Regions from separate parts of the Kineosporia sp. NBRC 101677 genome, predicted to be linked through region 3. Evidence: riboswitches for the same ligand, from Rfam matches in the RefSeq annotation. Region 3 holds a riboswitch; each other region holds the start of a gene.
What was found. A riboswitch is a leader RNA that binds a small molecule or an ion and turns the genes downstream of it on or off. The one in region 3 is predicted to bind cobalamin.
Positions count from the first base shown of each region.

Region 1: it holds a riboswitch for cobalamin, as region 3 does, so the genes downstream of both, QSK18_RS17445 (ABC transporter substrate-binding protein) here and nrdH (glutaredoxin-like protein NrdH) in region 3, are expected to answer to the same signal.
Region 2: it holds a riboswitch for cobalamin, as region 3 does, so the genes downstream of both, QSK18_RS10330 (FecCD family ABC transporter permease) here and nrdH (glutaredoxin-like protein NrdH) in region 3, are expected to answer to the same signal.

Region 1 is NZ_BSTA01000005.1:309,260-319,378, forward strand. It holds gene QSK18_RS17425 (sensor histidine kinase) at 1-1,027, opposite strand, end outside; gene pdhA (pyruvate dehydrogenase (acetyl-transferring) E1 component subunit alpha) at 1,281-2,450, shown strand; gene QSK18_RS17435 (alpha-ketoacid dehydrogenase subunit beta) at 2,507-3,478, shown strand; gene QSK18_RS17440 (dihydrolipoamide acetyltransferase family protein) at 3,471-5,450, shown strand; cobalamin riboswitch at 5,568-5,789, shown strand; gene QSK18_RS17445 (ABC transporter substrate-binding protein) at 5,818-7,338, shown strand; gene QSK18_RS17450 (ABC transporter permease subunit) at 7,293-9,101, shown strand; gene QSK18_RS35975 (DnaJ domain-containing protein) at 9,127-10,119, opposite strand, start outside.
Region 2 is NZ_BSTA01000003.1:156,822-166,940, forward strand. It holds gene QSK18_RS10295 (alpha/beta fold hydrolase) at 1-331, shown strand, start outside; gene pnuC (nicotinamide riboside transporter PnuC) at 429-1,097, shown strand; gene QSK18_RS10305 (DUF8616 domain-containing protein) at 1,224-3,695, shown strand; gene QSK18_RS10310 (hypothetical protein) at 3,692-4,084, shown strand; gene QSK18_RS10315 (hypothetical protein) at 4,367-4,816, opposite strand; gene QSK18_RS10320 (ABC transporter substrate-binding protein) at 4,950-6,020, opposite strand; gene QSK18_RS10325 (ABC transporter ATP-binding protein) at 6,017-6,844, opposite strand; gene QSK18_RS10330 (FecCD family ABC transporter permease) at 6,841-7,893, opposite strand; cobalamin riboswitch at 7,936-8,118, opposite strand; gene QSK18_RS10335 (GNAT family N-acetyltransferase) at 8,129-8,668, opposite strand; gene QSK18_RS10340 (prolyl oligopeptidase family serine peptidase) at 8,713-9,933, opposite strand; gene QSK18_RS10345 (ABC transporter ATP-binding protein) at 9,988-10,119, opposite strand, start outside.
Region 3 is NZ_BSTA01000006.1:524,197-534,315, reverse strand. It holds gene QSK18_RS20505 (Nramp family divalent metal transporter) at 1-1,193, opposite strand, end outside; gene nrdF (class 1b ribonucleoside-diphosphate reductase subunit beta) at 1,195-2,160, opposite strand; gene nrdE (class 1b ribonucleoside-diphosphate reductase subunit alpha) at 2,175-4,340, opposite strand; gene nrdI (class Ib ribonucleoside-diphosphate reductase assembly flavoprotein NrdI) at 4,319-4,726, opposite strand; gene nrdH (glutaredoxin-like protein NrdH) at 4,731-4,964, opposite strand; cobalamin riboswitch at 5,097-5,316, opposite strand; gene QSK18_RS20480 (DUF6766 family protein) at 5,589-6,263, opposite strand; gene QSK18_RS20475 (hypothetical protein) at 6,357-6,758, opposite strand; gene QSK18_RS20470 (methyl-accepting chemotaxis protein) at 7,074-9,011, shown strand; gene QSK18_RS20465 (chemotaxis protein CheW) at 9,039-10,119, shown strand, end outside.

The DNA of each region.
Region 1 (10,119 bases), on a different contig from region 3:
CCAGGCCGTACCCGGCACCGCCCGCCTCGGCGCTGCCACGGCCCTCGTCGAGCACCTCGATCGCGAGTTCCTCGGCCGTGAAGTCGAGACGCACCAGGCACCGTGGGGTAGCGGCGTGGCGGATCACGTTGGTCACCGACTCCTGCACGATCCGGAACGCCGACAGCTCCAGGTCGCCCGGCAGGTCCCGGACCGCGCCCAGCCGCTCCACCTCGACGGCCACCCCGGCCTCCCGCGCGGTGCCGACCAGCCGCCCGAGGTCGCCCAACCCGGGCGCGGGGGCCATCGGCGCACCTTCCGGATCGGCCCGGCGCAGGGCCGCGAGCGTACGCCGCAGCTCGGCGAGGGTCTGCCGGCTGAGGCCCTCGATCGCGCTGAGAGCGTTGCGGGCCTCGGCGGGCTGGGTCTCGATGACCCGGCTGCCCATGCCCGCCTGGAAGGCGATCGCCCCCAGGCTGTGCGCGATCAGGTCGTGCATCTCCCGGGCGATCCGCAGCCGCTCGGCCTCGATGGCAAGCTCGGTCTCCCGCAGCCGGGCCGCGACGGCGCGACGCCGGGCGTCGCCGGCCGAGTTGGCCACCAGCCAGACGACCAGCAGGACCAGGAGGACCACCGGCGCGGCCTGGGCCAGGTCGATGCCGTTCATCTGCCAGGCGAACAGCAGCCCCTGCACCACCGCCGACACCAGCAGCGCCGGCAGCGAGACCCGCCAGGTACGGCGCCAGGCCAGGACGGCGACGGCCACGTTGATCGAGGCCAGGGACAGGAGGGTGACCCCCTCGTCGTGGGAGTACCAGGTGGCCAGCAGCGGTGCCATGGCCACCGTGACCGCCCAGCAGGTCACCGGCCGGCTGAACTGCAGGTACAGCGCCGACCCCAGCAGCAGCACCGTGGTGACCATCGCGTTCGGCCCGAACGAACCCACCACCACCACGAACACGGCCAGGAGCCCGGCGCCCCGCAGGATGCGCCCCGCCCAGCGCCGGCTGGTCGCCCCTCGCCCGGGCCGAGCCGTCAAGGTGTCCACCCGGTCAAGGTAGCCAGAACCGCCCCCACACACATCGGCCCGCAGGCGTACGCCCACAGGCCACAACCCCCGTCCGGAGAAGAAAGTTTGGACCACGCCTCAACCTCCGGCCCACCCGCACGTGTCTCAACAGGTGCGACGGGCATTCCGGGCAAGTCGCCGTCCGTAAGCATTGACGCCTCACCCCCGACCACCTTGACTGGTCACCGCACGGCAGGGGTTTTCGCGTCTTCAACGTCGAAGGTGGAGCCTGATGAGCAGTACGCAGCAGTCCCGGCACGACGGGCCCAGCGGGCACGAGGAGGATGACCGGCCCGGCCCCACGCCAGCGCCCACCGACGCCCGTCCCGGCCTGCTGCCTGCCCCGGCTCCCGTGCAGCTCATCGACCCGTCGGGGGCTGCCTGCGCCGAGACCGCCCTCTCCCGGCCCGATCACGCGACCCTGGCCCGCCTCTACCGGGCGATGGCCGTCGGCCGCCGTCTCGATGCCCAGATCACGGCCCTCACCAGACAGGGGCGGCTGGCGGTCTACCCGTCCTCCCGCGGGCAGGAGGCCTGCCAGGTGGGCGCCGCGCTGGCACTGCGCGCTCAGGACTGGCTGTTTCCCACCTACCGCGACTCGGTGGCCGTCTTCACGCGCGGAGTCGACCCGCACGAGGTCCTCGTCAGCTTCCGCGGGGACTGGCACTGCGGCTACGACCCGTACGAGCACCAGGTGGCACCGCAGTGCACCCCGCTGGCCACGAACACCCTGCACGCGGTGGGGCTGGCCCATGCCGCCCGGCTACGCGGGCAGGACACGGTCGCCCTGGTCCTGCTCGGCGACGGCGCCACCAGTGAGGGAGACACCCACGAGGCCCTGAACTTCGCCGCGGTCTGGAAGGCCCCGGTGGTGTTCCTGGTCCAGAACAACGGCTACGCCATCAGCGTCCCCCTGGCCAAGCAGACTGCGGCCCCCTCCCTCGCCCACAAGGGCATCGGCTACGGCATCCCCTCCCACCTCGTCGACGGCAACGACGTGGCGGCCGTGTACGCAGCCGTGCGGCAGGCCGTCGAGCACGCCGCCGCGGGCGGAGGCCCGGTCCTGATCGAGGCCCGCACCTACCGCGTCGAGGCCCACACCAACGCCGACGACGCCACCCGCTACCGGCACGACGACGAGGTCGCCTACTGGCTGGAACGCGACCCCCTGCGCCGCCTCGAACTGTTCCTCGAGCACCAGGGGCACCCGCTCGACCTGGTGCAGATCTCCGCCGAAGCAGAAGAGGTGGCCGCAAGCGTGCGAGCCCGCAGCACCGGCGGCGTCGCACCCGAACCGGGCGCCCTGTTCGAGCACGTCTACGCCGACCCACCGGCTTCCCTCGCCCGGCAGCGGGCCGATCTGCAGGACGAACTCCAGCGCGACGAGGAGGCCACCGCGTGAGTACCACCGTGCAGCCCGTCAAGGCCGTCGAAAGTGCCGCGGCACAGTCCTTCTCCCTGGCCGGGGCCCTGAACCGCGCGCTGGGCGACGCCCTGGCCGAGGACGAGCGCGTGGTGGTCCTCGGTGAGGACGTGGGGCCGCTGGGCGGCGTGTTCCGGGTCACCGACGGCCTGGCCGCGCGTTTCGGCGACACCCGGGTGTGGGACACGCCGCTGGCCGAGTCCGGCATCGTGGGCACCGCCATCGGCATGGCCATGAACGGCCTGCGTCCCGTGGTCGAGATGCAGTTCGACGCCTTCGCCTACCCCGCGTTCGAGCAGATCACCAGCCACCTCGCCAAGATGCACAACCGAACCAGAGGACGAGTGGCCCTGCCCATGGTGGTCAGGATCCCCTACGGCGGTGGCATCGGTGGGGTCGAACACCACTGCGACTCCTCCGAGGTCTACTACACCCACACCGCCGGCCTGCGCGTGGTCACCTGCTCCACCCCCGGCGACGGCTACCGGTTGCTCCGCCAGGCCATCGACTGCCCCGACCCGGTGATCTTCCTCGAACCCAAACGCCGCTACTGGGCCAAGGAGACCACCGAGCTCACCACCGACGGCCCCTCGATCGGGCAGGCCCAGATCGTGCGGCCGGGCCGGGACGTCACGGTCATCACCTACGGCGGCACCGTGGCCACCGCGCTGGAGGCCGCCACGGCAGGCGCCGAGGAGGGCTACGACCTGGAAGTCGTCGACCTGCGCAGCCTGAACCCGTTCGACGACGAGACCGTCACCGCCAGCGTGCGCCGCACCGGCCGCGCCGTCGTCGTGCACGAGGCCGGAGGCTTCTGCGGCTACGGCGCCGAGGTCGCCGCCCGCCTCACCGAGCAGTGCTTCCACCACCTGGCCGCACCGATCCTGCGCGTCACCGGATTCGACATCCCCTACCCGCCACCCAAACTGGAGGCCCACCACCTGCCCAGCCCCGACCGGATCCTCGACGCCGTGAGCCGCCTGCAGTGGGAGGACGAGAATGCCTGACTTCCTGCTGCCCGACCTGGGCGAGGGCCTGACCGAGGCGGAGATCGTGGGCTGGCTGGTGCAGGTCGGCGACGAGGTCACCATCGACCAGCCGGTGGTGGAGGTGGAGACCGCGAAAGCCTCGGTGGAGGTACCGGTCCCGTTCGCCGGCACCGTCACGGTGCTGCACGCCGAACCCGGGGTGATGCTGCCCGTCGGCGCACCACTCATCAGCGTGGCCGAGAAGGGAGCCGACGAGGCGCTGGGGAGAGCCGGCACCGAGGCTGGTGGTGACAGCGGTGCTCACCACCGGGACCACGGCAGCAGCGGCAGCAGCGGCGGCACCGTTGTCGAGGGCAGCAGTATCGGCTGGGCCAGCGGGATCACCGGGACCGAGCAGGCCAACAGGGCTGGCCAGGCCGCCGGGGTCAACAGGATCGGGGAGGCTGACAACGCCGACAGGATCGGCGAAGCCGAGATCGGCTCGATGGGCGGACTACGCGAACCCGGCATCGAGATCGCCCCGCCCCAGCCCACAAGCACCGGCACAGACCCTGGCGAAGGCACCGGCGAAAGCGTCGGCGGAGGCACCGGCGCCGGTGAGGCGAGCGGCAACGTGCTGATCGGTTACGGCACGCCGGCTACCGCCCGAACCCGGCGCCGCAGGCCGATCCGGACCGGCTGGGCCGCGCCCGGAACGAGAACACCAGACCTCGACGGACGGCTCGAGCCCACCCTGAATGAACCGGGCAACCAGCCGGGCACGGAGCAACGGCCTGGGCGAAAGCCTGAGCGACGACTGGAGCCGGGGCAGGAGCCACGACCTGAGCCGGCGCCGGGACATGCGAACAGCACTGTTGTGCGCGTCATCTCGCCCCTGGCCCGCCGGATCGCTCGCGAGGCCCAGCTCGACCTGCGACTGGTCACCGGCAGCGGACCGGACGGCCTGATCATGCGCGCCGACATCCGTCGTGCCCTCGAGGAACGTGGTGCGGACGCCCGGGCAACCAGCCGGTCCGCTGACCTCTCCGAGCAGGGGGTTCGCAGCGGCGTGGGTGCACCCGCCGAATATGCCGAGCCTGCTGCACATTCACGGTCCGCGGCACATTCACGCCCCACTGCCGACGCACGAGCCACTGTCGACGCTGGACCCGTTACCGACTCGCAGGCCACCACCCACTCACGGCCCGCTGCTGACTCGCAGCGCGCACTGAGGAGCGGGCCCGCAGACCCGGCCGACGACGTCCTCGGGTTTGACCGCCTGCCCCTCACCGGCGTCCGTCGTTTCGCTGCGGAGAAGTTCTCCCGTTCCCGCCGTGAGATCCCCGAAGCCACCATCTGGGTCGACGCCGACGCCACACCGTTCCTGGCCGCTCGCAGCGCCCTGAACAGCTCCGCCCACAACGCCGCCGGCAGCAGCCAGCGGTCAGGCGGGGCGCCGGCCCACTGGGCGTCCCCGGCCCAGCCGGTCAGCCTCGTCGCCCTGCTGGCCCGGTTCGTGGTGGCCGGCCTGCGCCGCTTCCCCGAGCTCAACGCCACCGTCGAGGACGGCGAGATCCACCGTCATCACGCCGTCCACCTGGGCTTCGCCGCCCAGACCGACCGGGGGCTGGTGGTGCCGGTCGTGCGTCACGCCGACCGGCTCACCACTCGGGAGCTGGCCGCCGCCCTGCAGCAGAAGACCGCGGCCGCCCGCGACGGCCGGATCACTCCGGCCGATCTGACCGGCGGCACGTTCACGGTCAACAACTACGGGGTGTTCGGCACCGACGGGGCCGCGGCGATCATCAACCATCCCGAGGCCGCCATCCTGGGCATCGGGCGCATCGTCGACCGGCCGTGGGTGCTCGAGGGGCAACTGGCCGTGCGGAAGGTCACCCAGCTGACGCTGAGCTTCGACCACCGGGTCTGCGACGGGGCCACCGCGGGTGGGCTGCTGCGGTTCGTCGCCGACTGCGTGGAGAACCCGGTCACCGCCCTCGGCGACCTCTGAACCCCGGCCCGGCCCTCGGCCGTCGCAGCCCGCCCACCCCCGACGGAGGCGAAACCTGATGAGATGAACAGGCATTCATGCATTTCGGCCCGCCTTGCCGCCACCGCCACCGGTGATCTAGGTTGACGAGGCCGTGGTGCTCGGGAATTCCGGTGCAGGACCGGAGCGGCCCTCGCCACTGTGATCGGGAAGGTGCCGGTTCGCGTAGTCCGAATCGGGCGCCACTGGGCCCGGCACGACGCCCCGACGAGCTCGTCGAGGTGGCGCGCAGGCCTGGGAAGGTGCACCGGCAGCGTTCGACCCGAGAGCCAGGAGACCGGCCACGGCACTGTTTCGCAACCACGAGGTGCTGGAGGCGGTCCGTTCCATGGACCCTGCACGTTCTGCCAAGACGATCACGACGCTGATCGGGGCGACAATCGTCCTTTCACTGGCCGCCTGCGGCGGTGGCTCCGACGACCAGGCCGCAAGCGGCTCGGGAGAACGCAAGACGCTGCGCTACGCGTACGCCTTCACTCCGGTCGCCGCGCTCAGCCCCTACAGCGACGACGCGGTGACCAGCTACGGCGTGGGCGCCACGGAGACGCTGGTCAAGCTCGACGCCTCCGGTGCGCCGGCCGCCTCACTGGCCACCGGCTGGGAGCAGACCGACCCCGCCACCTGGGAACTCACCCTGCGGGACGGAGTGAAGTTCCAGGACGGAACCGCGATGAACGCCGAGGCCGTCGCTGCGTCCCTGACCAACGCCGCCGAGGCCGAGCCCGCCCCCCGCGCCCTGTCCGGCACCGAGCTGACCGTGAGCGCCGTCGGCGAGAACGCGGTGAGGATCGTCACCAAGACCCCCGACCCGGTGCTCGTCCAGCGCCTCACCTCCCCCGAGCTGGCCATCCTGGCCGAGAAGGCCTACGCCGACCCGGCCTCGCCCTCGGTGGTCGGCACGGGCACCGGCCCGTACACGATGACCGCCCTGAACGGCACCACCTCGGCCGACCTGAGCGCGAACCCGGCCTACTGGGGCGGCGAGCCGGCGCTGGCCGGGATCGAACTGAGCTTCGTGGCCGACGGCGACCAACGGGCCTCGGCGCTGCGGGCCGGGCAGACCGACCTGGCCCAGGCCCTGCCCGCCGACCAGCTCGAGCCGGTCGGGGCCGAGAACGTGCTGGCCGTGCCGCTGCCCCGCACCGTCTCGGTGCACCTGATCCAGAGCTCCCCGGTGTTCTCCGACCCCGGCAAGCGCGAACTGGCCCGCGAGGCGATCGAGGGCCTCGACCTGGCCGGCACCATCTACGCCGGGGCCGCCGACCCGGCCCAGGGCCTGTTCTCCACGGTTTCCACCTGGGCGCAGAACCGCCCGGCCCCCACCTACCCGCAGGCCGAGCCGTGGGGCGCGAGCCAGACCCCGAAGCAGATCACCCTGGCCACCTTCGCCGACCGGCCGGAGCTGGCCGAGATCGCCACCGTCGTGGCCGACCAGTGGCGCAAGGCCGGCTTCGACGTCAAGACGGTGGTGCAGGAGTACAACCAGATGGAGTCCGACTACCTCAAGGGCACCTACGACGCGGTGATCATGAGCCGCTCCTACGGCCAGGACACCGCCGACCCGATCAGCTACCTGCAGGCCGACTTCGGCTGTGAAGGCGGCTACAACCTCAGCCGGTACTGCGACCAGGACCTGGACCAGGATCTCGCCGAGGCCGCCGGGCAGGCCGACGTCGAGACCCGCAACCAGGCCGCCGTGGCCGCCGAGCACACGGTGCTCTCCCAGGTCGCCGTCATCCCGCTGATCCACGACCGCACCCAGTTCGGTGTCGCCGACGGCCTCACCGGCCTGGCCGCCGACCCGTGGGAGCGCGCCGTGATCACCGCCGCGACCGAGCTGGACGACTGACCGCGAACCTGGGCAGCAACCTGGGCAGTCACCTGCGTACCGGGGGCCGATTCGTCCGCGCGGCCCCCGGTACGGTCGGGGCGTTCCTGCTGCTTCTGCTCGTCGTCGCGGCACTTCCCTGGCTGCGCGGCGAAGACCCGGCCCAGACCGTGCTGCGGGTGCGCTACACCGCCCGAGGCGACGACCCGCAGGCCGTCGAGGCGCTGCGCCGGCAACTTGACCTGCCGTCCAACCCGTTCTCCGGTGTCCTGAATTGGCTGCTCAACGCCCTGCGGGGAGACTTCGGCACCAGCTGGGTCAGCAGTCAGCCCGTCGACGACCTGGTGCGCCCAGCGCTGAGCACCTCCCTGACGCTGGCCGGAACTGCCTTGGTGATCGCCGTACTGGTCGCCGGTCTTCTGCTGACCCCTGCCCTGGAACAACGACCGTCCAGAACAGCCCGGCTGCTCACAGGCCCGGTCCCGGCAGCACTCGCAGCCCTGCCGGAAGTAGTGCTCGCCGTCAGCGGGGTCCTGCTTTTCGCCGTCACCTGGAACGTGCTGCCCGTCTTCGGCTGGAACGGCCCGGCGAGCGCGGTTCTCCCGGGTCTGGCTCTGGGACTGCCCGCCGGCGGGCTGCTGGCCAGGATGCTCACGGCCACGGCAGAGCAGACCCTGTCTGACCCCTGGGTGCGCAGCTGGCGGGCGAGCGGGCTGGACCGGCGTCCCCTACGGCGGGCTGTGGTGCGGCGTCTGGTCGCGATGGGAGCGCCGCAGATCGTGGTGGTCGGCATGTCGATCGTGGGCTCGTCGGTCGCGGTGGAGAAGGTGTTCTCCATCCCCGGCGCGGGCACGCTCGCCCTCGACGCCGTCCTCGCCGAAGACCTGCCCGTCGTTCAGGCAGTGCTCGCCAGTTTCGTGATGGTCGGGCTGGCCGCTGCGGCGGTAGCTGCGGCAGTGCACCGGGCACTCGCCGTGCCCGAGGCGGAGCGCACCATCGGGGTAGCCGCCCAGTTGGGGTCAGGGAACTATGGACGTCGGCGCTGGGCAGCCGTCGCACTGCTCACTCTGTTGGTTCTCACCATCGCGGGCGGCCTCTTCCGCGACGGCACCGTGACCGATCTGTCGTTGCGCCTGGCCTCTCCCAGTCTGGCGCACCCCTTCGGCGCCGACGCCGTGGGGCACGACCAGTGGGGACGGCTGGCCGAGGGCACCCTGCTGACCGTCTCGCTGGCCGCCGGGATCTCCGCCCTGGCCCTGCTCATCGGTGCGCTGGTTGGAACGGTGGGGGGCCTGACCCGCTCGGGTTCTGCCCCGGGCGCCTTGGACGTACTGGCCACGGTGCCCGCGAACCTGGCCGGTCTGCTGGTGGCCGCCGCTCTGGGTCCTGGCCTGGCCGGGGCGTGCCTGGCGGTGCTCCTGGTCGCATGGGTTCCCCTGGCCGTGCACGCCCGAACCCTGACCGCAGAAACCCGCTCCGCGGGTTACATCAGCGCCGCCGTCCTCGCCGGCGCCACCCCATGGCGTCTCCTGCGAGTGCACATCCTGCCCGCCGTACTTTCTCCCCTGCTGCGCCACGCCCTGGTCCGCCTGCCCGCGGCCGCCCTGGGCATCGCGGGCCTGAGCTTCCTGGGACTCGGCGCCGACCCCGACCGCCCCGAACTGGGCGCCATGCTCGCCGCCGGCGTCGGATACCTCTCCAGCGCCCCCTGGCTGGTCATCGGCCCGGCCGGCGTACTCGTGATCCTGGCCGTCCTCACCAGTTCCGACCGCCCCGAACGCTGACCCGCCAGCGCTGAAGAGCGAAGCATCAGAACGGGATGCGCACAGCCACCAGCAGCCCGAGAACCAGAACGAGCACGGCGAGCACCAGAGACTCCACCCGTATCCCGGCACGGCGCCTCCGCTGCGGGAACACACGAACCCCGAGACGCGGCACACCTACACGCGGCAGAGTAGGCAGCCCCAGCCTGGGTGCGGAGGGAAGTCCGAGACGCGGCAAGGGAGGAAGACCCAGCCGGGGAAGGCGGATACGCCGACGCCGACGTGAACTCGGCCGACCCCCAGCGCCAGCGGAAGAGAAGATAGGCCGGAATGGAGCTGCAGCCGGGCCCGGATTAGGCGGTGAGCCAGCCGCGGCCGAGGCACCAGGCGGGCCAGACGTGTCCGCTGCAAAGCCCCCCGCGGCGCTGCCCGACGCAAAGGCCCCCGCCGCGCGGACCGGTGCAGAATCCCTCACCGCGCCGTCCCGTGCCGAAGCGCCCGCCGCATCGTCCCGCGAAAAAGCCCCCGAGGGGCCGTCCGCCGGAAAGCCCCCTGCTGCGCTATCCGGCGAAAAGGCCCCCGCCGCGCTATCCGGCGCAGAAGCTCTAGCCGCGCTATCCGGCGCAGACGCCCCCGCAACGCCACCCGAAGCAAAGGTCGCCCGAGCGCCGCCCGCCGAAGACGCCCCATCCTCATCGCCCGCAGATGCAGACGCCGAAGGCGCAGCAGCCGATCCAGACGCGGCCCCAGGAGGCGAAAAGGCCTCCTCCGAGCCCGCCGATCCGGCCGCCGAAGCAGCCCGCCGCGCGGCATCCGCCTGCAATCGCTGTTCCCGCCGCCTCGCTACCTCAGCTCGGCTGACCTCCAGGAGAGTCTGTTCCGCAGTAGGCGGCCCCGACGCCCACTCGCGACGCCCCTCACCGTCACGTTCCCACTGCTGACGCGCCTGACCCCCAGCCCAACGCGCACTGTCGCCGCGCCGATCGTCTGTAGGTTCGGCGGTTTCACCCCACGGAGCCGCAACCCGCGGCGCCTGCCA
Region 2 (10,119 bases), on a different contig from region 3:
GCAGGCCTGGCGCCTGGGCCGCGACACCCTGGGCGAGCCGATGCATCTGAACGCCCTGGTGCTGCGCGACTACCTGCGCGGCGGGCCCCGGTCCTTCTTCGGAACCCTGCCCCACATGCTCGGCTACCCCCTGCCCGAGCGCCTGGCCAAGGTGCTCGTGCCGGTCGTCCTGATCCGGGGCGAGCACGACCCGATCGCCCCCGCCAGATTCCTGCACCGCCTGGCCGAGCAGGTACCCGACGCCGAGGTGCTCGAGATCCCCCACGCCCGTCACCTGGCCATGGCCGCGCATCCGGAGCCGGTGGCCGCCGTCTGCCGCCGCCTCACCTGAGTCGGCACCCGGCGGAATGCCGACGGGGGCTGCCGAGTTCCCCCGTCGTGCGCTTCACCGGGACGCGACCTGAGCAGATCATTCAAAAGGGTGACAAATGGGCCTGATCCACTGGGTGTTCGACGCCCAGCTGTCCATCGGCAACCAGACCATTCTCTGGCGTGAGGTCATCGGCAACCTCTTCGGTCTGCTCAGCGCGCTCGGCGGGATGCGCCGCCGGGTCTGGGCCTGGCCGGTCGGCATCGTCGGCAACGTGCTGCTGCTGACCGTCTTCCTCGGCGTCGCCTTCGGCACCCCGAACCCGGTGAACCTGCTCGGCCAGGCCGGGCGGCAGATCATGTTCATCGCGGTCTCGGCCTACGGCTGGTGGCGCTGGACCCACCGCCCCAGCGCACAGAGCGAGGTGGTCGAGCCGAGCTGGGCCTCCGGGCGCACCCGGCTCCTGCTGGTCGCCGCGATGATCGGCGGCACGCTGGCACTGACCCCGGTGTTCCGGGCGCTCGGCTCGTACGAGCCGGTCTGGAGCGACGCCTGGATCTTCGTCGGCTCGATCCTGGCCACCTACGGCATGGCCAAGGGCTGGACCGAGTTCTGGCTGATCTGGGTGGCCGTCGACATCGTCGGGGTGCCGCTGCTGTTCTCGGCCGGCTACTACGCCTCCGGCCTGATGTACGCCTTCTACGGGGTGTTCACCCTGGCCGGCTTCTTCGTCTGGAAGCGGCGCAACGCGGTCCTGCGGCCCACCCTGGAGACCGTGGGCGCCTGACGGTTCTTGACCAGGACATACCCCTGACGCAGCACCCGGATAACACCCGGCCGGGCAGCATCGCGTGGTTCGCTGCCCGTTTCTTCAGGCGCGAAGGGAGTGTCAGGGTCACAACAGGAACCGGGAATGGCGACGCAGACGATCGGGAACGGTCCGGCCACGCTGGACGAGGAGCACGAGGACGAGCAGGACCGCGGCAGGCGCATCCCCTGGCTCAGGAACCGGCTCCGGGCCCGGCTCCGGCCGGGGCCCACGGCCCGGGCCGTGAGCCTGTGGGCCGCGGTGGCCTGGATCGTGCTCACCCTGGCCCTGCTGCCGGTCACCCGCCCCGCCGTCACCTCGTTCGGGCAGGTCTACCTGCTGTTCGTTCTCGGGTTCCTGGTCATGGTCACCCGCACCCTGCGCTGGGCCCACCTGTCCGGCCTGTTCGCGGCTTGCCTGGTCTGGGCCTTCGCGGCCGCCGGGCTCGGCGCAGCCCTGCTGCCCCACGCCGGCACGGTGGCCACCGAACTCACCGGTGCGGCGCTCGGCCAGTCGGTGCTCACGCTGGCGCCGGTGCTCGTCATCGCCCTGAGCCGCCCCGAACGTCTGCGCGCCTTCGCCGTCAGTGACTGGCTCCTCGTCGGTCTCGCCGGCGGCCTGGCCTTCCTGGCCGCCCAACGCACCGTGCTGGGACTCTGGTTCTCCCCCGCAGTCGCCCACCCCGTCCAGGTGTGGACGCCCTTGGTCACCACCGCGGTCGGCCTCGCCATTGCGGGGTGGCGGCGCGCGGCGCGCCTCGACGGCGCGAGCGCCGTCCTGCTGCGCGCAGTTTCGCTGGTGTCACCGGTTCTGTTGTGGTGGCCCACGGTTCTGGCACCAACAAAGGACGTCGGTGCCGCCTCACCGGCGCTGGTGCCGGAATGGCTCCGGCTGGGTTCGGGGACGCTGGAGTCGTTGCCCCTGGTGCCGATCCTGGTGGTCGCCAGCGGGCTGGCCGCACTGGCCGCACTGCTGACCGACGCCCGGCACCTGCTCGCCGTCGACGAGCAGCGCAACGACCTGACCATCCTGCCCACGCCCTGGTCGGCCGCCCGATGGACGAAGAACTGGGCCGCGCGCGTGTCCACGGAGCCGGTCCGGGTGCGCCCGCCGGCCACCCAGCCCGCCGCCGAAGGCGGACACCCCGGCACCAATGACACCGCTGACACCGCTGACACCGTCGGCACCGCTGGCACCGTCGGCCGGATGACTCCAGACGCATTGACCTCGCCGACTCCCTCAACCGCCTGGCCCACCGTCACTCCCCCCAGTGCCTGGCCCGCCGCCTCGTCCCCGAAAGACCCGGCGCCCCCTACCTCGCAGCCGACTGATGCCTCAAAACTCACCCCTCCCGGCCAGCCGACGTCGCCCGCCGGTCTGCCCGAACCACCGGAAGCGAAAGACAGCGAGGAAGACGACGACCGCGACCGGGCGCGGCATCGCGCCGCAGGGGGCTCCGGTTCGCGCGGCTCAGGTGTGAAGGCCGTGGCCCGCGAAAGCCTGGCCGTGAGCAAGTGGCTGCTGGCCCGGCTCTGGCGCGCCCTGACGGTCGACGTGTGCGCCCTGGCGGCCTACGCGGCACGCGACAAGATGGTCATCCTGGCGGCGCACGCCGGAGTGAGCGGGGAATCGCGCCTGACCCGGCTGGTGCGCGGGCGGGCGGCGATGGAGATGGCCCGGCACGCGCGGCTGGAGGCCCACGCCCGGCGAAGCGGCCCGGCCCGCCGGTCCCAGCTCATCGTCTGGCGGGTCAGCTCCGGGCTCCTGCTCGTCCTGCTGGCCGCTGCGCTCTGGCTGGCCTACTCAGCGGTGCCCGCCGATGTCCGGGCCACCACGTCGCTGTGGCTCACCGGTCTCCTGGCCGAGCTGGGCGGTTGGTGGGCCGGGATGACGGTGCTCGAGCAGGTGCTCCTGGTCGGCACAGGCGTGGCGCTGATGCTGCTGTCGACCGGCTACCTGGGCCAGGGGTACGCGGTCTCCGGAGCCGCATCCTTCCTCTCCTGGCACGGCTACGGGGCCGGAACTTTCGTGCGTGATCCCCGCGCGGCCCTGGGCACCTACCTGCGCTCGGCCCCTCCCGCAGCCTTGCTGGCCGACGCGGCCGAGCTGAGCCTGACCTTCACCCCGGTGACCTTCGCCGGTGCCGTCGAGGGCCGGGCCCTGCGGCGCACCTGCGAGAACTACCTGCACACCTTCCAGCTGGGCGGAGCCGGGGTGCCCACCAAGGCCGAGGTGTTCGCCGAGTTCACCGCGCGCGCCATCCCGCCCGCCGGTTTCCACGACGTGGTGCTCCAGACCGACCTGAGCAGCAGTGGCAACGGATTCAACCCCCGCACGGTGGCCAAGCTGATCCTGAACGACACCGACTACGCCGGCGGCCCGATCCGGCTGGTTCCGGGGGCCGTGGGCGGGACGGCGGCCCACGCCGCCCAGGCCCTGGCCGACAAGCTCGGGGTGCCGGTGATGGCCCCCGACGACACGGTCCACGCCTTCGACTCCGGCCGCCTCGTCGTGGGCCCCTCCCCGCTGGTGCCGACCGGGCAGTGGGCCGTCTACCAGCCCCAGGGGCAGCAATGATCATCAGTGAGGCCGGGTTCTTCCGGGAACTGCCCCACGGCCGCCCCGACGGGCCGAGCCTGCACGAGGCCCTGGCCACGGGCCGGCGCGAGCCGGTGGGCGCGAAGAAGGAGATGCTGCTCGACTACCTGTGGGGCAACACCGTGCTGGCGGCCACCGCGGCGATGTTCGACGACGTACTCGACCCGTCGGTCACCGCCGTGGCGCCGATGGCCGTGGTCACCGACGGCGCCTGGGTCTGGCCCCGCGACCTGGCCCACTACGTGGACAAGTACGACGCCGCCGTGCCGCTGCCGTTCATCCTGCACATCGAGCTGCGCGGCTGGGAGCAGCCGGCCCTGAGCCCGAACGAACTGCTGCAGATCGAGCAGGCCCTGCTGGAGCCGTGAACACAGAACCGCTGCCCCCACAACACCTCGGGTGCAGCGTTCGTGCGTGGGACTGAACCGGCCCTGCCCCCGGCCTGACCCGAGTCTTGGCCACCGGCCGGTACTTCACCACCATGGCTGGAGTCGTCCCCACCCCGATGTGAGGTGCTCCGTGGAAATCCTGATCATCCTGCTCGTGCTCTGGGCCGTGTCCCAGTACTTCAAGTAGGCCGAAACCCACCCCGCCAACGATCTTTACGGGCCGCGGCAGGTTCAGCGCAGCACCTCGCCGCCGGCGTCCGGTCACGGAACCGTGAAGATCGTGTCCAGAGCATCGTCCAGAACTGCTTCCCACGAGGCGTTCTCGGGGGCCGAGGCCGACAGCAGCCAGCCGCCCACCACGAAGCCGGTGAGGGCGGCGTCGGCGGGCAGCATCTCGGCGGCCGGATCGCGCTCCTCGGCCAGCGCGGTCATGAAGGTCTCGACCGTGGGCTGGTCCATCCCGGCCCAGGCCTCCATCCGCACCGCACTGCGGGCCAGGGTCGCGATCCGGTCCCGCTGGGGCGGCCCCTCGTGCAGGTCGCAGAGAACCTGGTTGCCCACCGCGAAGCAGAGGTCGACCGCCTCGCCGTAGGCCTCGTCGCCCTGGTCGACCAGGGCCTGGATGGCACCGGTGGAGCGTTCCGGGCTACGGGCCACCACCGCGGCCAGGGTCTGACGGACCAGGGGTTCCACCTGGCTGTCGATCCTCATCGGTGCGCTCCTCCGCCTGCCTCGACATCCTCCTGGACATACCTGACCTGCACGTTATCGACCCACGGGGGCGACGGCATGTCAGACATCTCACGGAGGTAACGCCCGAAACCCGCGAAATCCGGCTAGAAGGTCACTCCACCCAGGTGTTCCCGGGCAGTTCCGGGAGGCTGGTGATGTCCAGGTCGGAGCGGATCCCCGACTCCGGGGCCAGCCCGAAGTGCTCGATCGAGCGCCGCACCCACTCCGCCGCGTCGATGTTCAGCGGCCCGGAGACCCACAGGGCGTAGGGCAGGTTGACGAAGCGCTCCTCCTTCACCGCGGTCAGGTCGCGGGAGGCCGGGTTGGCCTTCAGCACGGCCACCTTCTCCTCGTACGACTGGCCCGGGTAGTCGACGAAGAAGATCACGTCCGGGTCGGAGGCGGACAGACGCTCCCAGCCGACCTCGGTCCAGGTGTCCTCCACGTCGGCGGTGGCGTTGGTGACCCCGGCGGTGTCGAAGATGGCCTGCGGCGCCCCGAACGAGCCGGAGGTGAAGATGGCGTCGGTGCCGGAGTCGAAGAGGAAGGCGGTCGGCTTCTCCTCGCCCTTCGGAGCGGATTCCAGCGCGCTCCGGCGCTTCTCGATGTCGGCCACCACCGCCTCGGCGCTCTCGCCGTGCCCGGTCAGTTCGCCCAGGTTACGCAGGTCGGTGGTCAGCGCCGTCCACGCCTCCATCGTTCCCCGGGCCCCGTCGTCCTGCCGGCAGGTCTCGCTGAGCAGGTAGGTCTTGATGTCGCGTTCGTGGAGCATCTCCGGCATGAGGTTGCGCGACTCGCTGAAACCGTAGCCGTAGCCGGCGAACATCATCTCGGGGTCGACCGCGAGCACGTTCTCCAGCGTGGGGAACTCGTCGCCGACCACCTTGAGCTGGTCCACCCGGGCGTCCGGGTAGGCCAGCTCGAGCACGTCCTGGTCGCGGGCCATGCCGGTGACGGCGACCAGCTCGTCGCGGGCGCCCACCGCCAGGGCGATCGAGATGATGCCACCGTCGTAGGCGTAGAGCTCGGTGACCGGCGCGTCCACGCTCACCTTCTCCCCGCAGTTCTCCACGGTGATGGCGCCCGCGCCGGAGGCTGCCTCCGGCGAGTCGGAAGAACTGCAGGCGGTCAGGACGGTGCAGCCCAGGGCGAGCACTGCGAGTCTCGTGGCGGGGCGGTTCATCTGGTCCGGGTTTCCTCTCGGGGGTGGATGAGCAGGTGGGGCTGGTCGAGCTGGGGATGGGGCACCTGCACCGAGCCGACGCCGAAATGGGCGTCGACGTGGGCGGCGCTGAGAACGTCGGCGGGTGGACCGATCGCGACGATGCGGGCGGGTCTGGCGCTGATGCCTTCCGGCCGGCCGACCACCGCCAGGGTGTCGAAGAAGCGCAGCGCCAGGTCGAGGTCGTGAACGGTGGCGACCAGGGTCTGCGACTGGGTGGCGAACACCTCGAGAAGCCGGAGCTGCCAGGCGACGTCGAGCTGGTTCGTGGGCTCGTCGAGCAGCAGCACGGGGCACTGCTGGGCCAGACCGCGGGCCAGCACCGCCCGCCGCCGTTCGCCTCCGGAGAGCTGGTCGCACGGCGAACTGATCCGGTCGGCCAGGCCCACCGCGTCCAGAGCCGCCTCGACCACGGCTCTTTCGTCCTGGCCGCCGCGTGACCAGGGGCGGGTCCGGGGCACTCGCCCGAGGGCCACCAGTTCACCCACGAGCAGTTCCGCGGCCACGACTTCTTCCTGCGGCACGAAGGCCAGCCGGCGCGCCCGCTCCCGGGACGCAAGGTGACGGGCGTCCTCGAGGTGCCCTGAGGCGTCTGCAATCTGAACTTCTCCGGCGCTGGGGCGCAGCACTCCGGCCAGAACGCGCAGCAGGGTGGATTTTCCCGCGCCGTTCACCCCTACGATGCCCAGGCGTTGCCCGGCCGGAACGTCCAGGTCGATGTCGCTCAGGATCTCGCGGCCACCGAGCTGGGCCGACACGCCCTTCACGCGCAGGGCCACGGTCATCGTTCGCCGCCGAACCGGTACTGGCCCCGGCCCATCAGGAGCAGGAACAACGGGGCCCCGATCACCCCGGTGACCACGCCCAGCGGAATCTCCTGCGGGCGAACCGCCAGTCGGGCGAGAACGTCTACCCAGAGCAGGAATACACCACCACCGAGGGCTGCGACGGGCAGCAGGACCCGATGCTGAGCGCCGACCACCAGCCGGGCCGCATGCGGCACGATCAGCCCGACGAAGCCGATCCCCCCACTCACCGCCACCAGCACCCCGACCAGCACCGCCAGGCCGACGAACAGGGTGGTCCGCAGGGCGACGACGTTCACTCCCAGGGCTGCGGCCGTGTCCGAGCCGACGGCCAGGGCGTCCAGCCAGCGGTGCAGGGCGAGCATGCCCAGCGCCAGCACGGCCACGAGAAGTGCCGGGATCCAGAGCTTTTCCCAGGTGGCGCCGCCCACGCTGCCGAGCATCCAGAACATCACCGAGTCCGCGGCCCGGGGGTCGTCGCTGAGGAAGACCAGGAACGAGGCAATCGACGAGAGTCCGGACGAGAGAACGACTCCGGACAGCACCAGCCGCAACGGGGTCAGCCCGCCCTGGGTCATCGCCACCAGGTAGACCAGCAGGGCCGAGCCGATCGCCCCGAGCAGGGCGCCGCCCGAGACCGCGTAGATGCCGAACCCGGCCAGGGAACCGGTGGTGATCGCCGCGGTCGCCCCGACCGACGCGCCCGAGCTGATGCCCAGCAGGAACGGGTCGGCCAGGGGATTGCGCACCAGTGTCTGCATTCCGGCGCCGGCCACCGCAAGTCCGGCACCGACGACCACCGCCATCAGGGCACGCGGTAGCCGCAGCTCCCAGACGATGACGTCCCAGCGGCCCGGTCCGCTGCCGTCGAGACGGTCGGTGACGGCGGAGACCACTTCACCCAGCGGGATGTGCTCAGAGCCGAACGCCAGCGAGATAACGACGCTGACCAGGCACGCCACGGTCAGCGCGGCGGCCAGGGGCCAGAACTTCAGGCGGCGCCGGGCAGGGGTGGGCGACGGGTCCACGCATGACCTCTCCAGTCCCGGGCCCTGGTCGCGAGAGCCCGTCGACGAACACGTGAACCGACAGGTCTTCGGACTCGGGGTCAACCGGTGGCACGGCCTTCCCAGGGAGAGGCTCCCCAGTGGCGAGTCGTGCCGCCGTCGCCCTTACCGCTGCGCGCCAGTCCCGGAATTGCACCGGAGTTCCCTGGCATCCACCCGGATGCGATCGGTTCGTGCCGGAGGCTAGCACGCGGGACTACTGCTGCATCACCCAGGTGGGCACCGGCTCGTCGATCTCGGCGACGACCTTCCAGCCGGACCGCTCGTACAGGGCCACGTTACGGCGGGTGGCCGTCTCCAGGTAGGCGGGCAGCCCGGCCTCGGCCGCGCGCTGCAGCCCGGCCTGCATGACCGCCCGCCCCAGACCCTGGCCGGTGTGGTCGGGGTGGGTGCCGAGAACCCCGAGATACCAGTACGAGGACTCGGGGAAGGCGGCGTGCACGACCTCGTCGTAGGCGCGCAGCCGGGACGCGGCGGGCTCCGGCAGTTCCAGAGGGCTGCTGGCCGGGGGCGTGCCCGGCGGTTCCCAGATCGCCACCGAGACACCGCCCTCGACGGTCCAGATCGCCCCCATGCCGACCCTCTTGTCGAACACGTGACCGAAGAAGGCGGCGGCGCCGTGCTCGTACTCCTCCTGGTCGGGGAAGATGTGGCGCAGCACCGGATCGGACGAGAACGCGGCGACCAGGGTGCGGACGATCGGGGTCCGGTCGGCGGGAGTGGCTACAGAGATCACGGGGTCAGCTTCTCATCCCGACACTCCCGCCCCGGGCATACGGTTCAGGTGCGTTGCCGGGCCATCCACTGCCAGACGTGGGTGCCCTTGATGCTGGGATCGTTGCGGCCCACGTAGATCCACGACCAGTGGCCGGGGAACCTGTAGCCGTTCCAGACCACCTCGTCGTAGAGCGTCACCCGCGAGCGCGGGATCAGTTCGCTCGCGTGCACGGTGTTGGCCTGCGGGTCGACGGTGGCGTCGTCGAGCGAGGTGACGAGCCAGGTGGGGGTACGGATGGCCCGGAGCTCGGCGTCCGGGATGAGCGGCGGGTTACCGGCCACCACGCCGCAGATCGGCACCGAGGAGGCGAACAGGTCCGGGTAGGTGGTGGTCATCTTCAGACTCATGTAGCCGCCGTTGCTGCACCCGACCACGTGCACCCGGTCGCGATCGATCGGGTGCCGCGCCGACACGTCCTCAATCACCTTCCTGATCATCGGGGCGAACCGCGGGCCGTCCTCCATCCAGTACGAGGTGCTCTGCGGGGCAACCACATACGCGCCGCCGAAGATCTTCTGCCCCTCCCGGGTGGCGAAGCCGAGCGCACCCCGGTTCGCGCGCAGCGTGGTCTCGTTGTCGTAGTAGCCGTCCGGCAGCGAGGCGCCCTCGCCGCCGCCGTGCAGCCAGACCACCAGAGGACGCTTGCCCCGCCCGGAAGGCGTGTAGAGCCGGTACTTCAGGCCGTTGCTGATCTCGTGGTGACCGAACGCGTCCACCTCGGGGTTGACCAGCCTGCCCTGCTCGAAACGCTCGATCAGCAGGGGCTTGCCGAACCGCCGGGGCACGGGTTGGTTCTGGGTGATCGTGTATTCCAGGTTCAGTCGCACGTTCCGGCTGCGGGTCACCACGTAGCCGAGCGTCGCCGCACCGGGTTTCCCCTCGCCGTGCTCCAGTTCGAGCACGATGTTGCCGCGGTGATCCAGCCGCGCCCGGGTGACCACCCGGTCCAGGTCGTACCCACTGGCGCCCGGGATCGGGCTGGTGGCCTTCGCGTGCACGGTGAACGTGCTGGTGGTGAGGCCTTCGGCGGTGATCGGGCCGAGCCGGTCGGTGTCCAGGGTGACGGCGGTGACCTGCTCACCCCCGTCGAGGGTCTCGGCCTCGAGCCGGAACCGGGTGGGCCTCTCGTCGGCTCCGGCGCCGGCGGCGTTCGTGATGCTCAGGGCACCGGGCAGAACCAGGCCGGCGGCTAGGACGCTGCGGCGACCGATGGGCTGGGGCATGCGAACTCCTGTCCTCGTCTTCCTTGACTGGCGGACAGGACCAGGCTCGCATGCTCAGATTCCGGAGAAAACCCTCGGTTCGAAGAGTAGATGGATGCCGCCCTTGTGCTCGATCCGTTCCACGCCGATGCCGTAGACCCGCTCGATCAGGCCGGCGTCGATCACCTCGGCGGCGGGCCCGGCCCC
Region 3 (10,119 bases):
TTGAGGACGACGATGAGGACGCACGCTGCCCCCGCGGCAACGATGGTTGCGGGTTTGTTGCGGGCCTCGCCCATCACCGATCGCTGAGAGGTCAGGATCAGCAGGGGGATCAGGGCGAAGGGGATACCGAACGACAGAACCACCTGGGAGTAGATCAAGGCGGTGGTGGGGTCGGCGCCCACAGCCAGGATCGTCAGGGCCGGGATCGCGGTGATCAGACGCCGCACCAGCACCGGGATCTGCCGGTGCAGCAGCCCACCCATGATCACCGAGCCGGCGTAGGAACCGACTGCGGTGGAGGCCAGTCCGGAGAACAACAGAGCCACGGCGAAGCACAGGGCCGCCACCGGGCCCAGGGTGTCGCCGATGGCCTCGTGCACGCCCTCGATCGAGCTCACCCCGTCCAGGCCGTTCAGTGCTCCCGCTCCGATCAGCAACAGGGACAGGTTCACCGCTCCCGCGGCCAGCAGGGCCACCCCGACGTCGGTGCGAGTAGCCACCAGAAGCCTGGGTAACCGGTCGGTCTCGACCCGGCCGTGTCGTTCGCTGGCCAGGGCCGAGTGGGCGTAGATGGCGTGCGGCATGACCGTCGCCCCCAGCATCCCGACCGCCAGCAGCAGGCTTTCCTGCCCCTGCAGCCGGGGTACCAGCCCGCCGGCCAGGTCACCCGCAGCCGGCAGGTCGAACAGCAGCCCGGCGATGAACCCGGCGAACACCACACCGAGCATGACCACCACTACCCGCCCGAAACCGGCCCGCCCGAAGGCCAGGACGATCATCGAGACGGCCGTGGTGATCAGTGCGCCGGGCAGCAGCGGGATCCCGAACAGCAGGTTCAGGGCCAGTGCGCCGCCGACGATCTCGGCCAGGTCGGTGGCCATCGCCACCAGCTCGGCCTGCCCCCAGTAGGCCAGCCGGGCCGGGGCGGGCAGCCGCTCGCGCAGGAGCTGCGGGAGCGACTGCCCGGTGACGATGCCGAGCTTGGCCGAGAGAAACTGCAGCAGAGCGGCGATCAGGTTCGCCCCGACGATCACCCAGACCAGCAGGTATCCGAACTGGGCGCCGGCCGAGGTGTTGGTGGCCACGTTGCCGGGATCGACGTAGGCCGCCGAGGCGACCAGGGCCGGGCCCATCAGCAGAGCGATGCCACGCCAGCGGGTGACCCGCGAGCCCACCTCGGTGCCGGCGCTCATCTCAGAAGTCCCAGTCCTCGTCCTCGGTGTTCACGGCCTTGCCGATCACGTACGAGGAGCCGGAACCCGAGAAGAAGTCGTGGTTCTCGTCGGCGTTCGGCGAGAGCGCACTCAGGATCGCCGGGTTCACGTCGGTCTCGTCCTTGGGGAACAGCGCCTCGTAGCCCAGGTTCATCAGGGCCTTGTTGGCGTTGTAGCGCAGGAACTTCTTGACGTCCTCGGTCAGGCCGAGCGGGTCGTACAGGTCCTGGGTGTACTCGACCTCGTTCTCGTACAGCTCGAACAGCAGCGAGAACGTGTAGTCCTTCAGGTCCTGACGCTCGGCCGCGGTGACCAGCTCCAGGCCCTTCTGGTACTTGTAGCCGATGTAGTAGCCGTGCACCGCCTCGTCGCGGATGATCAGGCGGATCAGGTCGGCCGTGTTCGTCAGCTTCGCCCGGCTCGACCAGTACATCGGTGCGTAGAAGCCGGAGTAGAACAGGAACGACTCCAGCATGGTCGAGGCGACCTTGCGCTTGAGCGGCTCGTCACCGTTGTAGTACTCCAGCACGATCTCGGCCTTGCGCTGCAGGCTCGGGTTCTCCTCCGACCAGCGGAAGGCGTCGTCGATCTCCGGGGTGGAGATCAATGTGGAGAAGATGCTCGAGTACGAGCGGGCGTGCACCGACTCCATGAACGCGATGTTCGTGTAGACGGCCTCCTCGTGCGGGGTCAGCGAGTCCGGGATCAGGCTCACCGCCCCGACGGTGCCCTGGATCGTGTCCAGCAGCGTCAGACCGGTGAAGACCCGCGTCGTCATCTGCTTCTCGACATCGGTGAGGGTGGCCCACGACTGGATGTCGTTGGACAGCGGCACCTTCTCCGGCAGCCAGAAGTTCCCGGTGAGCCGGTCCCAGACCTCGAGGTCCTTCTCGTCCTGCAGTTTGTTCCAGTTGATCGCGGAGACGCGATCGATGACCTTGACCATGGTGTTCGAACCTCTCAGAGCATGCAGGAGACGCAGCCCTCGACCTCGGTTCCCTCGAGGGCGAGCTGGCGCAGGCGGATGTAGTACAGCGTCTTGATTCCCTTGCGCCAGGCGTAGATCTGCGCACGGTTGATGTCCCGGGTGGTGGCGGTGTCCTTGAAGAACAGCGTCAGCGACAGTCCCTGGTCGACGTGCTGGGTGGCCTCGGCGTAGGTGTCGACGATCTTCTCGTAGCCGATCTCGTACGCGTCCTGGTAGTACTCCAGGTTCTCGTTCGTCATGAACGGCGCCGGGTAGTACACGCGTCCGAGCTTGCCCTCCTTGCGGATCTCGATCTTGGAGACGATCGGGTGGATCGAGGAGGTGGAGTTGTTGATGTACGAGATCGAGCCGGTCGGCGGAACCGCCTGCAGGTTCTGGTTGTACAGGCCGTGCTCGCGCACCGCCTCGGCGAGAACCGCCCAGTCCTGCTGAGTGGGGATGGCGATTGAGGCGTCCTCGAACAACTGCTTGACGCGGGCCGTGCGCGGGACCCAGGCCTTCGAGACGTACTTCTCGAAGTACGAACCGTCGGCGTACTTCGACTTCCCGAACCCGGCGAAGCTCGTACCACGCTCTCGCGCCAGCAGGTTCGAGGCGCGGATGGCGTGGTAGGCCACCGTGTAGAAGTAGATGTTCGTGAAGTCCAGGCCCTCGTCCGAGCCGTAGAAGATGCGCTCGCGGGCCAGGAACCCGTGCAGGTTCATCTGCCCGAGGCCGATCGCGTGCCCGCCGGCATTGGCGCGCTTGACCGAGGGGACCGATTCGATGGACGTCTGGTCGGACACCGCGGTCAGCGCGCGGATCGCGGTCTCGATGGTGAGCCCGAAGTCGGGGGAGTCCATCGTGTGCGCGATGTTGAGCGAGCCCAGGTTGCACGAGATGTCGCGGCCGATGTGGTCGTACGACAGGTCGGTGTTGAACGTCGAGGGGGTGGAGACCTGCAGGATCTCCGAGCACAGGTTGGAGTGCGTGATCCGGCCCTCGATCGGGTTCGCGCGGTTGGCCGTGTCCTCGAACAGGATGTAGGGGTAACCGGATTCGAACTGCAGCTCGGCCAGGGTCTGGAAGAAGTCGCGAGCGTTGATCTTCTTCTTGCGGATCTGGCCGTTGTCGACCATGTCCCGGTAGTTCTCGCTGATGCTCACGTCGGCGAACGGCTTGCCGTACACGCGTTCCACGTCGTACGGCGAGAACAGGTACATGTCCTCGTTCTTCTTGGCCAGCTCGAACGTGATGTCCGGGATCACCACGCCCAGCGAGAGCGTCTTGATCCGGATCTTCTCGTCCGCGTTCTCCCGCTTGGTGTCCAGGAAGCTCATGATGTCGGGGTGGTGGGCGTGCAGGTACACCGCACCCGCGCCCTGGCGCGCGCCGAGCTGGTTGGCGTACGAGAAGGAGTCTTCCAGCAGCTTCATCACCGGGATCACCCCGGAGGACTGGTTCTCGATGTGCTTGATCGGGGCGCCGTGCTCACGGATGTTGCTCAGCAGCAGCGCGACTCCGCCGCCGCGCTTGGAAAGCTGCAGCGCGGAGTTGATGCCGCGGGCGATCGACTCCATGTTGTCCTCGATGCGCAGCAGGAAGCACGAGACCGGCTCGCCGCGCTGGGCCTTGCCCAGGTTCAGGAAGGTGGGCGTGGCCGGCTGGAAGCGGCCCGAGAGGATCTCGTCCACCAGCTGCAGGGCGAACGTCTCGTCGCCGTCGGCCAGGGCCAGGGCCACCATCGAGACCCGGTCCTCGAAGCGTTCCAGGTACCGCTTGCCGTCGAACGTCTTCAGCGTGTACGAGGTGTAGTACTTGAACGCGCCCAGGAAGGTCGGGAACCGGAACTTCTGCGCGTACGCGTGCTGGTACAGCCGCTTGATGAAGGCCCGGTCGTACCGGCCCAGCACCTCCGGCTCGTAGTACTTGTTCTCGACCAGGTAGTCGAGCTTCTCGTCCAGGTCGTGGAAGAACACCGTGTTCTGGTTCACGTGCTGCAGGAAGTACTGCCGCGCCGCCTCACGGTCCTTGTCGAACTGGATCTCCCCGTCCGGACCGTAGAGGTTCAGCATCGCGTTCAGCGCGTGGTAGTCGAGGCTCACCGGAGCGGTCTCGATGACCTGTAGGTCGTCCTTCAGACCGGCTGTCGTTGCCAAAATCGTTCCAATCCATCGCGGACGCGCTGCACGTCCTCAGTCGTTCCCATGAGCTCGAAGGCGAACAGGTACGGAACCTGGCACTTCGCCGAGATGATGTCGCCGGCCACGCAGTACGCGCTGCCGAAATTCGTGTTGCCCGCCGCGATCACCCCGCGCAACAGCGACCGGTTGCCCTCGTCGTTGAGGAACCGGACCACCTGCCGCGGCACCGCCCCGCCCTCGTTGCCCCCGCCGTAGGTGGGAACCACCAGCACGAAGGGGGACTGGGCGTGGAGCATGGGCTCGGTGGGGCGCAGCGGGATGCGCTCAGCCTCCACGTTCAGTTTCTGAACGAAACGATGCGTGTTCTCCGAGGCGCTGGAGAAGTAGACCAGCGAACTCACCGGATCAGGCGGGCTGGGCGGCCAGGGCCTTGATGCGGTCGGGGCGGTAACCCGACCAGTGCTCCTCGCCGACCACCACGACCGGGGCCTGGAGATAGCCCAGCGACAGCACGTACTCACGGGCCGTGTCGTCCTGGGTGATGTCGATGACCTCGTAGGCGAGGCCCGCCTTGTCCAGGGCGCGCTTCGTGGCGTCGCACTGCACGCAGGCCGGCTTGCTGTACACCGTAATCGTCATAGCTCTCTTTTCCCGATCTTCTGGAACCAGGTGCGCGAGAGCCGGAAGACGGCACAGCGGTGCCCAAGGAGGCAGTCTGCTGAGCCGTCCGGTTCCGTCCCGCGCGGCACCACGGACGCGCCCACCCTCATCGGGGCGGGCGCATCGCTGGCAGGTCTTCGGACTCGCGGGCATGCCGGGCCGCAGACCCAGCACCTAGTAACCGTCGCTTCCCAGACGCGCAGGCGCACCCAGTGCTGTTGACGGCGGTCGTTCCCACTCACCGCTGCGGGGCAGCCCCGGAGTCACACCGGGTTCCCTCTTACGACGGCCCACCTGGATGGCAGGACGAACCAGCAACATCACGCACCATATGCCGTAGGTGGCCGGGTGCGCCAACACCACATCTAGTGCGCGTGTCCTGATCGATGCCCTATAGCAGATGGGCGCGAAGAGCGGATCAGGTGTGTTGGCAGGCGGTGGCGAGCGTGAGGATCAGCGGTGCGAGAGTCTCGAGCGACAGAACGTGATCAGCGGTGTGGCGCGTTCCTCGGTCGCCGCGGGCGTCCGGGTGCTGAGCGGTGCTCTGCGAGGTGGCGGCAATCACGGTGTCGCTGAGGCGCGGCAGCGCACGGCACTGGACGTTCAGCCCTCGACGCCGGTGCTGTCGTGGCTCGATCCGACCGGCTTGGACTCCGGTGACCCTCGCTGGCGCAGGTAGATGGAGAACACGGCCATCGAGCCCACGGCCAGGAACTCCGACTGCCAGTTCTGCATGGTCCGGCTCCAGAAGTCCGGGGAGCCGAGATAGCCGGCCCAGCTCACCGGCGCCTGGAGCTGGGCGATCTGCTGCTCGTTGTAGGCCACCTGACCGGTCAGGGACTGCACGAACCAGCAGGCCAGGAAGATCAGCCCCATCACCAGCCCCAGGCTGTTCGAGTACAGCGCGCTCACCCAACCCCCGGCCCGGGCCAGGCGCGGAGACTTCGGGGTGATGTAGGCGCCGACCTTCTGGTCCTTGTCGCTCTCGCGCCCGGCCTTGTCCAGCGGCTTGGACTCGGGCGAACCGCGCTGCAGCAGCCACGTGGTGGCCACGATGAACAGCAGGAACTGCAGGAACTCGCTCTGCCAGTTCTCGGCCACGTCGGTGCCGAACGAGGACGAGGTCAGGTAGCGCCCCATCGTCACGGTGGCCAGCCCGTTGCTGACCTGCTCGGCGTTGTGGTCGGCCAGTCCGGCCACCGCCTGCCCGGCCAGGGCAAGCAGCAGGATGAACCCGAAGAACAGGCCGAGCGCGTTGTCGTGAAGGAATTTACGCATGGGTCAGCGGGCCAGCAGGGCGAGCACGAAGAAGTAGACCAGCCCGCCGGCGATGAACAAGGCGTAGGCCGCGAAGAGTAGACGCATGAGCTCTCATCCTCCCGAGACGGCACAGTCGTAGGGAGCCGAGCCCTGTTCGGTGCAGCCGGCACCGATCACCTTCCAGCCGTCCGGGAACTCGGACAGGAACATCGTGTCGGTAGCGGTGACGACGAACGCGCTGCGCCCCTGGCGTTCCACGCGCTCCAGTCCGGACGGTGCGGGCAGATCCTGATTGAGGACGGCGTCTGCGCACGTTTGCGAGGCTTCCTCGGCAAGGCTTGTGGCGATCTTCGGGGACAGCAGGGCGCAGGCTCGAGCGCCGTCCTGGGAGCCGACGGCCTGACTGAAACCGGCAGCCACGTCCCCGGCCTCGGAGGCCGCGCCGTCGCTGCCGCAGGCGCTCACCAGGAGCACGGTGAGTCCGGCCAGGAATGCACTGGCGGTGCTGCTCAATCGGTGTCACCTCACCTGGCCTGGTTCTGCTGCTGGTCCACGGAACGCTACTCGTGCTCGGCCTCCCGGCAAGTGACGCGGGCGCGCTCTCCTCTGTGTCGCCCGGCTACTGCAGGCCCTTTGGGAAGCAGGCCGGACGGGAGTGATGCATGGGGTTTTTGGTGACCCATGGTGACCTGGTTCCCCCCTTGCGCCTACTCGTTGGGGCGACGCTGCGAAGCCATCCTCAAGAAGAGCGGGCCACCGGGCCGAATCCTCTTCTCGAGCCGCACGATCCGACGGCCCGCCCCCCTCACGTGGGAAGGGACATTGCACATGCCCATCACCAAGAGCCCGTCCGCCGGTGTCCCGTCGTCGCGGCGCACACCACCGCCCGAGCGTGGCCCCAGCGACGGTGGTCAGGGCGCCTCACGTGCCGCCGAGGCCGACCGGCGGCGCGCCCGCTCGGTGGCCAAGCAGCAACAGGCGGCCGAGCGGATCGCCGCGGCGACCACCGAGGTCGCCTCCCAGACCGCCGAGGCGACCGAGGCGTCCCGGCAGCTGCGCGACGCCATGCAGCAGATCGCTGCGGGCGCCGAGCAGGCCTCGGGCGCCTGCACCCAGAGCCTCGCCGTCACTCAGCAGGTGGCCGAGAAGATCCGGCTGCAGATGCAGACCACCGAGCAGTTGGAGACCACCTCCCGCGACCTGCAGTCGCTGCTGGTCGAGACGATCGGGGGGATCACCGGGCTGCTGTCGAACGTCAGCGACGCCTCCGCCCGGCAGGACACCTCGGTCGTGATGATCACCGAGCTGGAGAAGCAGGCCGAGGAGATCGGCGAGATCGTCGCGGCGGTCGCCCGGATCGCCGACCAGACCAACCTGCTGGCGCTCAACGCGGCGATCGAGGCCGCCCGGGCCCGTCAGCACGGTAAGGGTTTCGCGGTGGTCGCCGACGAGGTCCGCACTCTGGCCGAGACCTCCGAGCGCAGCGCCAGCGAGATCCGGGGTCTGATCGACTCGGTCCGGTCCTCGGTCACCGTGATCGCCGAAAGTGTCCAGGCGTCAGCGTCTTCGGCGCGTAACGAGGTGGAGAAGGGCAAGGAGATCACCTCGGCTCTGGAGACCATCCGGCAGGTGATGTCCGGGATGATGGAGGCCGCGGTCGAGGTGGCCAGTTCTGCGCAGCAGTCGCAGAAGGCAGCCCAGCAGGCCCAGGCCAGTTCCGAGGAGATCGCCGCCGCCGCCGAGGAGCAGTCTGCGGCCGCCGAGGAGTCCCTGCAGACGGTCACGCAGCAGGGAGAGGCGCTGCAGCAGAGCGAGAAGGCGGCCGAACTGCTGTCCGAGGTCGCCGAGGAGCTGCGCAGCAGTTCCGACATCGGCAAAAGTGCCGAGGACGTGGCCTCCACGGCCGAGGAACTGTCCTCCGCGGTGGAGGAGATCAACCGGGCCGCCGCGCAGATCTCCACGGCCATCGGGCAGATCAGCCGCGGCGCGCAGGCGCAGTCGGTGAAGATGCAGGACGCCCAGGGCGCGATCGCCCAGATCGAGAACGGTGCCCAGGTGGCGGCCGAGCGTGGCCAAGAGGGCGTCGAGCGGTCCGACGACCTGCTGGTCCAGCTGGGGCAGAACAAGCAGAGCGTCGACGCGATGATCGGCACGATCACCACGGCCGCCACCAGCAGCCGCGAGAGTGTGCGCCAGGTGGTCGAACTCGAGCAGATCAGCCGCAAGATCGACAAGATCGTGGACGCCATCGCGAACGTCTCGATCCAGACCAACATGCTGGCGGTGAACGGCTCGGTGGAGTCGGCCCGGGCCGGCGAGTTCGGCAAGGGTTTCGCCGTGGTCAGCACCGACATCCGCAACCTGGCCCGGGACTCGGCCGAGAACGCCGAGCGGATCAAGGACCTGGTCAAGGAGGTGCAGGACCGGATCGTGGCGGTGCGCACCGACCTGGAGGAGACCTCCCGCCTGGCGCTGATCGAGGTGGAACGGGCCAAGACCACCACCACCCGGCTGATCGACGTGGAGCGGGGCATGGGGACGCTGCGCGCGGGCAACGACGAGGTCCGCGCCGCGGCGCAGGACATCGTGCGGGCCCTGGGCGAGGTCAAGGGCGGGCTGGAGCAGATCGGGGCCGCCGCCAACCAGGCCGACGCGATGGCCAACCGGGCCTCGGACGCGGCTCGCGAGCAGGGGCAGGGCGCCGAGGAACTGGCTGCGGCGATCGAGGAGATCGCCGCCCTGGCCGACGAACTGCAGAACGCCTGAGCTCAGCCGGGCAGGAGGGGAGGGCCGATGAGCACCACCCAGAGCGTCCCGTCGGCAGTGGCAGGTGTTCCGGAGCAACGCAGTTCGCAGGAACTGGACGGGGACGAACCGCTCGACGGCGCCGGGACCGACTTCGTGACGTTCGTGATGTCGGGGGAGACGTACGCCTTCCCGATGGAGCGGGTGCAGGAGATCATCCGGATGCCCGACGTGGTCCGGCTGCCGTTGAACGGCCCGGCCCTGGAGGGGCTGGCCAACCTGCGCGGACGGGTCCTGCCGGTGGTGAACCTGCGCCGGTGCTGCCACCTGCCGGACGTGGAGCACGACGAGGCGACCCGGGTCATCGTGGTGGACGCCGGTACCACCCTGGGTTTCGTGGTGGACCGGGTGGCTGCGGTCACCTCGGTGGAGAACGACCGTCTGGTGCCCGCCGAGACCGTCACCGTCACGCTGCGCTCGGACCTGCTGGCCGGGGTGATCCAGGGCGCCGGCGGTGAGCTGACCTCGGTGCTGGACGTGCAGGCGCTGGTCGAGGCCGAGTTCTCCTCGATCGCGCACCTGTCCGAGGGCGAGACACGTTCGGGTGAGGCCGGTTCCCGTCCGCGGGCCGAGGACGACTCCGACGAGGACGGCGCCGACACCCTGGAACTGGTCAGCTTCACGGTGGCCGGCCAGGAGTACGCGCTGCCGATCCATCGGGTCCAGGAGATCGTCCAGATGCCCGAGCGGATCACCGCCGTACCCAACAGCGAGCGGCGGATGCTCGGGGTCATGGACCTCCGCGGCGGGCTGCTGCCGGTGTTCAGCCTGCGCCGGATCCTGGGCATGGGGCAGGAGGACCTGCAGCCGCACAACCGGATCGTGGTGATCGGGGTCGACGGCGAACCCGGCCACGGCCCGCTGGTGGTCGGGGTGGTGATGGACACCGTGCGGCAGGTGCTGCGGGTGCCGCAGTCGCTGGTCGGGGACCTGCCCGCGGTGGCCACCAACGGGATGGCCGCCTCCCAGGTGGAGTCGGTCTGCCGGCTGGAGGACGGGGCCCGGCTGGTGTCGGTGCTGGCCGCGGAGAGGTTGTTCGACGCCTCGGCCCGTCAGGCGATCGATGCGC